Regions from separate parts of the Duganella caerulea genome, predicted to be linked through region 1. Evidence: predicted binding sites of a transcription regulator. Region 1 holds the regulator's gene; the other holds the start of a gene.

Region 1 (3,412 bases):
GGCCTCCAACCTGGGCGACACGCGCACGCTGATCATCCCGGTGGCGCACACGATTTTCTACGAGATGGGGGCCGAGCGCCGCGCCTCGATGGGCATCGCCGAGTCGCTGATACGGGTATCGGTCGGCATCGAGGATACCGACGATCTGCTGGACGATTTCACCTGCGCGCTGGAAGCTTGCTGAGCGCAGCCTCAAGTTGTGATAATCTAAGCTTTCAATTTTGCTAAGCGCGGAGGCGATATGAAGGCAGCATGGGTTCTGGCATTGACCGTGCTGTCGAGTAGCGCCTTCGCGGGCGACCAGGCCAGCCGCCAGGCGCGGCAGGCCGAGATCGAGTACTACACCAGCCACTACGACGGCGCCGACATCGCGCTGGCCCGTTTCAACTGCAAGGCGCCCAACATCCCGATGCGTCCGGCCACGGCCGGCGGACCGGCGCTCACGCAGGCGCTGGCCGCCTGGCATGACTGCTACGATCGATTCCTGGCCAACTACAACGCCGCGCTCCCGGTCGGCAAGAGCATCCCCGCCGACCTGGCCGACCTGATGACGGACGATGAGATGGGCGCCGCCCAAGCCTTGATGAGCCAGGTGTTCGTGCAAGTGGCGGACGAGGCCAAGCGCCAGGCTGACGCGGTCACCCTGGCGCAGAGCGCGTTGGAGGGCAGGCAAGGCGATCTCGCCCTGAGCGCGCGCGACCTGTCGCATCAGCCCGAGACCGCCGGCAAGCGCTAGCCGGCCGAATGGCGGAAATTGATGCAAGATTGTCTGTTCAATACATGCTGATGTTTGGTAGTCTGCGTGGCATGACTACACCATTCCGTTCGAAACAAATGCTGGCGCTGCTGGGCGGCGCATTCCTTGCCACTGTCGTCCACGCCGCACCGGCCAGCGACGCCGAACTGCTCGCCATGATGAAAACCCGCGTCGATATCGACCACGCCGGTACCGGCATGGTGGTCGGCATCATCGACGCCAAGGGCAGCCATGTGCTGGCCTACGGCAGCCTGAGCGAGGGCGGGGCGCCGGTCGATGCGGACACAGTCTACGAGATCGGCTCCATCACCAAGGTGTTCACCGCCACCATCCTCAGCGATATGGCCCTGCGTGGCGAAGTGAGCCTGGCCGATCCAGTGGCGCGCTACCTGCCGGCCGCCGCGGCGCCGCCGGCCTTCGGCGGACGGCAGATCACGCTGACCGACCTGTCGTCGCAAGTGTCCGGCATCCCCAGCATTCCGGGCAACATCGCGCCCAGGGACGAGAACAACCCCTTTGCCGACTACACGGTGCCGCAGTTGTACGAGTTCGTGCACGGCTACACGCCCACGCGCGCGGCGGGCGAACGCTACGAGTATTCGAATGCCGGCGTCGGCCTGCTGGGCCATGCGCTGACGCTGCGCGCTGGCGTGGACTACGAAACCCTGGTGCGCCAGCGCATCACCGGCCCGCTGGGCATGTCCAGCACGGCCATCGCGTTGACGCCGTCCATGCGCCAGCATCTGGCCACCGGCTACGACATGCCGGGCAGGGTGGCGGCCAACTGGGACATGCCGGCGCTGGCAGGCATGGGCGCGCTGCGCTCGTCGACGGCGGACATGCTGAAGTTTGTGGGAGCGAATATGGGACTGCGGAAGACGCCGCTGTACGGTGCGATGCAGGCGGCGCATCAACCGCGTCATACGGTCGAAGGCAAGCCTGAATTATCGGTGGGGCTGGGATGGCATGTGCTGGAGCAGCACGGCTCGCACATCGTCTGGCACAACGGCGGCACGGGCGGCTACCGCACCTACATCGGCTTCGACACCAGCACGCAGCGGGGCGTGGTGCTGATGTCGAACTCGCACATGGGCTCGGACGATATCGCCAGGCGCGCGCTCAATAGCGCGTTCCCGCTCATCGTGCCGAAGCCGATGTCGATGTAATACTTAGTGCCAGCTGCGCATCAGGCCGACCGCCAGGCCTTCCAGCGCGAACTCGTCGGCTTCGGGATCGACCTTGATGATCTTGAAGTCCGGGTTTTCCGGCAGCAGCTCGACGGTGGAGCCGGTCTTGCGATAGCGCTTGACCGTGACATCGTTGCCGATGCGGGCCACGACGATCTGGCCGTTCTTGGCGCTGTCCACCTTCTTGACCGCCAGCAGGTCGCCGTCCATGATGCCGGCGTCGCGCATCGACTCGCCGCGCACCTTCAGCAGGTAGTCCGGCTTGGAGGAGAACATGGCCGGATCGACGCTGTAGCTGGTCTCCAGGTTTTCCTGCGCCAGGATGGGCGAGCCGGCGGCCACGCGGCCGATCAGCGGCAGCGACATCATCAGCGACACCGGTACCTTGGGCGTGGCTGGCTCGGCATGCACGCCCAGCAGGCGGATGCCGCGCGAGGTGCCGGCGGCGATCTCGATCGCGCCCTTGCGCGCCAGCGCCTGCAAATGCTCCTCGGCCGCGTTGGCGGACTTGAAGCCCAGTTCATTGGCGATCTCGGCTCGGGTCGGCGGGAAGCCGGTGTTCTCGATGGCATCCTTGATCAGATTGAGAATTTGTTCCTGTCTTGCGGTGAGCTTGATCATAGAGTGCTTTAGGCCTGTGTATATAGACAGTCTGTATTTTTGTACAGTGTGAAGCGAAAAGCAAGGGAATTTGTTGCTTTGAGCGAAATAAATTCATGGAGCGGGCGGATTGTCTTTTGCCGGGAAAGCTGATATAGTCGCGGGCTTACCTCTTCCCACACCTGTCTTGACGCCAGGGTGGGCTATATTCACAGTCCTTAAGGGAGTTTGCATGCGTCACTATGAAATAGTATTTATCGTCCACCCGGACCAGAGCGAGCAAGTGCCCGCCATGATCGAGCGTTACAAAACCACCGTAACGACCCGCGGCGGCGCCGTGCACCGTGTTGAAGATTGGGGCCGTCGTCAGATGGCTTACTCGATCCAGAAACTGGCTAAAGCACACTACATCTGCCTGAACATCGAATGCGACAACGAGACCCTGGTCGAGCTGGAAACCGCCTTCAAATTCAATGATGCCGTGCTGCGTCACCTGACCGTCAAGATGAAGAAAGCGGAAACCGCTCCTTCGCCGATGATGAAGTCGGTACAACGTGAAGATGCGGCGAAATCGCATCGCACCGAAGCTCCAGCAGCCGCTGCTGCTCCTGCGGCCTAATTGTTACCGGGAACCGAGCTGAATCAGCTCCAGTTGATTGCCTTGATCGCCGAACGGGACGCCTTGCGCTACACCCCGGCCGGCATGCCGATCGTGAACGCTGTACTCCAGCACCGGTCGCAGCAGGTCGAGGCAGGCATCGCCCGATTGAGCGAGTTTGAAGTTGCCGCGGTTGCCGCGGGCGAGATTTCAGGCCGCTTCAGTCAGGCGCCACTGGCAGGCATGTATCAGTTCACCGGTTTCCTGAAC
Region 2 (3,412 bases), on a different contig from region 1:
AGCGCGAGATCGACCAGGCGCCTTCCTTCAGGCCGTCCTTGCGCAGCTTGTCCTCGATCGCGGTCAGCTCGCCGGCGTCCAGCGCGTACAGCTTCTGGATCGGCTTCTTGCCGCGCGCCGGCGCGTCCACGCGGAACAGCGGCGGGCGGGCGATGCAGATGTTGCCGTTGGCGATGAGGCCGGGGAAGTGCCTGAAGAACAGCGTCAACAGCAGCACCTGGATGTGCGAGCCGTCCACGTCCGCGTCGGACAGGATGCAGATCTTGCCGTAGCGCAGACCGGACAGGTCGGGCGTGCTGTCGACGCCGTGCGGGTCGACCCCGATCGCCACCGAGATGTCGTGGATCTCGTTGTTGGCGAACAGGCGGTCCTTGTCGGTCTCCCACGAGTTGAGCACCTTGCCGCGCAGCGGCAGGATGGCCTGGAATTCCTTGTCGCGGCCCATCTTGGCCGAGCCGCCGGCCGAGTCGCCCTCGACCAGGAACAGCTCGGTGCGGGTGGCGTCCGACGATTCGCAGTCGGTCAGCTTGCCCGGCAGGACCGCCACGCCGGACGACTTCTTCTTCTCGACCTTCTGCAGCGAGCGCAGGCGCGACTGCGCCTGCTTGATGACCAGCTCGGCCAGCTTCTTGCCGTAGTCGACGTGGTGGTTCAGCCACAATTCCAGCGCCGGCTTGGAGAAGGTCGACACCAGCCGCACCGCGTCGCGCGAGTTCAGGCGCTCCTTGATCTGGCCCTGGAACTGCGGGTCCAGCACCTTGGCCGACAGCACGAACGAGACGCGCGCGAACACGTCCTCGGGCAGCAGCTTGACGCCCTTGGGCAGCAGCGAGTGCATCTCGACGAAGTTCTTGACCGCGCCGTACAGGCCGTCGCGCAGGCCCGATTCGTGGGTGCCGCCGTTGGGGGTGGGGATCAGGTTGACGTAGGATTCGCGCACCACGGCGCCCTGTTCGGTCCAGGCCACCACCCAGGCCGCGCCCTCGCCCTCGGCGAAGCCCTCGGCGTCCGGCGTGGCGAACTGCGCGCCCTCGAACAGCGGGATCAGGGTCTCGCCGTCGGTGGCCTGGGCCAGCGCCTCGGTCAGGTAGCCGCGCAGGCCGTCGTTGTACTGCCAGGTTTGCGATTCGCCGGTCTTGGCGTTGGTCAGCGTGACGGACACGCCCGGCAGCAGCACGGCCTTGGAGCGCAGCAGGCGCTGCAGCTCGGTCTGCGAGATGGCGGGGGAGTCGAAATACTTGGCGTCCGGCCAGGCGGTGACGCGGGTGCCGGACTTCTTGCCGTCGCGCGGGGCCACCACGGACGACAGCGGCTCGACCACGTCGCCGTGCTCGAAGGCCAGCTTGTGCAGGCCGGTGCCGTCGGGCTCCTTGCGCCAGACGGTGATCTCCAGCCGCTTGGACAGCGCGTTGGTGACCGACACGCCGACCCCGTGCAGGCCGCCCGAGAAGGCGTAGGCGCCGCCCGAGCCCTTGTCGAACTTGCCGCCCGCGTGCAGGCGGGTGAAGACGATTTCCACCGTCGGCACGCCCTCTTCCGGGTGCAGGCCGACCGGGATGCCGCGGCCGTCGTCTTCCACGGTGATGCTGCCGTCGGCGTTCTGCGTGACGATGATGTTTTTGCAATGTCCGCCCAGCGCCTCGTCCGAGGCATTGTCGATCACCTCCTGGATGATGTGCAGCGGATTCTCGGTGCGGGTGTACATGCCCGGGCGTTGCTTGACGGGTTCGAGCCCCTTGAGGACCCGGATGGATGCTTCGCTGTAGTCGGAAACTGGTTTTTTAGTGGCCATACGTGATCAAGCTGATAATTTCGATACTGGGTTTATGTACAGTTTTATGCGGACGTTTGCGTATTCTATCCTCAACCGGGCTGAATCGCGGCAAAAAAACCGCGCGGGGCAATTTATACACGATGTTTACAGGCCCGGCCCGCCTTTTTAGACCGTTTTTACGGGGGGGCCGATAAGCTGTTTGGTATCGAAACGACAGAAAGACGGGCTCCCAGCATGAAGAAATTGATATGCGCCGCGGCCGTTGCCGCCGCTTTTTTGGGCACGCAGGCGCGCGCGGAGGACGCTGCGCCGGCCGCCAAGGCGGACAACGAAACCAGCTTCAACGCGGCGGTGGTCAGCGACTACCGTTATCGCGGCATCTCGCAGACGCGCCTGAAACCGGCGCTGCAGGGCGGCTTTGACTACACGAATAATCCCACCGGCTTCTATGCCGGCACCTGGCTGTCGACCATCAAGTGGACCAAGGATGCCGGTGGTGGTGGCGATGTCGAGTGGGATGTCTACGGCGGCAGGCGCGGGCAGCTCGGCGCGGACCTGGCCTACGACGTGGGTGTGCTGGCCTATGTTTATCCTTCGAACGGACTGGCGCACGCCGGCGGTTTCGCCAACGCCGACACCACCGAGGTGTATGGGCAGCTGGGTTACGGCCCGGCGTATATCAAGTACTCGCATTCGGTGACCAACCTGTTTGGTTTCGTCGACAGCAAGAACAGCGGCTATGTGGACCTGGGCGCCAACCTCGAGGCGGGCGAGGGCTATACGGTTAATCTTCATGCCGGCCACCAGAACGTCAAGCATAACGGCGCGGCCAGCTACAGCGACTGGAAGATCGGCGCCACCAGGGACTTTGGCGTTGTGACCGGCGCGCTGGCGGTGATCGGCACCAACGCCGGCAGGACCGCCTACGCGTCGCCGGCCAACGGCAAGTTCCTCGGCAAGGCCGCGCTGCAGCTGACCATCAGCAAGGTGTTCTGACCGGGTGCGCGCCCCGATCATGGGCGTGTCGATAAAGCGTTTTCATTCGAAGGCGACGTCCTCCAGCCGGAAGCGGAACTTGCGGCGTTCGGGCTGCGTCCAGCCTTGGCCGGGCATGGCGTCGCGGGACGGGGTGGCCTGTTCGGCTTGCGCGGCTTGCGCGGGCGGGCAGGGCGCGGCTTGCGCGTGCGCCGGGATGGCTGGCGCGGCGGGCGCCTCGGGACGGGGGCGGGTGGCTTGGTTGGCGGCGGCCTGTTCGCGCCGCAGCCGGCTGGCGGTTTTGTAGAATTTGTCGCCGGGACGGCGGATGTACAAGTCGTTCCAGGCGTTGCGCACGCTCTCGGCGTGCAGCGCGGCGAACTGGTTGGGCGACAGCTCGCGCCCCTGATGCACGATGGCGTCGCCTTCCACGATGGCGCTGTACCGCTCGCCGTGGATGGTGCAATGTATCAGCGTGCCTTCCGGCAGAAACAGCGATTTCCATTGGTAGCCGCGTACCTCGGCGGCCGCTTCGGCCGGCTCGCGTTTCTGCTGCGCGGCCAGCCAGAATTCCACCGCCTTCAGGACGATCGCCGACGGGTCTTGCGATTCGCCGTTCACGCCGGCCTGTTCGATCAGGTCGAGCAGGGTATGGGTGGGGAC

The links. Region 1 encodes LexA, which represses DNA repair genes until DNA is damaged. Its sites were predicted from a motif close to ACTGTATNNNNATACAGT; they were not measured.
Region 2: a site for LexA is predicted at 1,818-1,835, ahead of ACUJB0_RS15765 (DNA topoisomerase IV subunit B). Genes of this name have one in related genera too.

The regions. Positions count from the first base shown of each region.
Region 1 covers NZ_BPWJ01000002.1:155,462-158,873, forward strand. Annotated here, with positions in the region: gene ACUJB0_RS05500 (cystathionine gamma-synthase family protein) at 1-184, shown strand, start outside; gene ACUJB0_RS05505 (hypothetical protein) at 242-736, shown strand; gene ACUJB0_RS05510 (serine hydrolase domain-containing protein) at 808-1,923, shown strand; gene lexA (transcriptional repressor LexA) at 1,927-2,565, opposite strand; gene rpsF (30S ribosomal protein S6) at 2,777-3,163, shown strand; gene priB (primosomal replication protein N) at 3,182-3,412, shown strand, end outside.
Region 2 covers NZ_BPWJ01000004.1:651,243-654,654, reverse strand. Annotated here, with positions in the region: gene ACUJB0_RS15765 (DNA topoisomerase IV subunit B) at 1-1,792, opposite strand, end outside; gene ACUJB0_RS15760 (TorF family putative porin) at 2,009-2,770, shown strand; gene ACUJB0_RS15755 (hypothetical protein) at 2,813-3,412, opposite strand, start outside.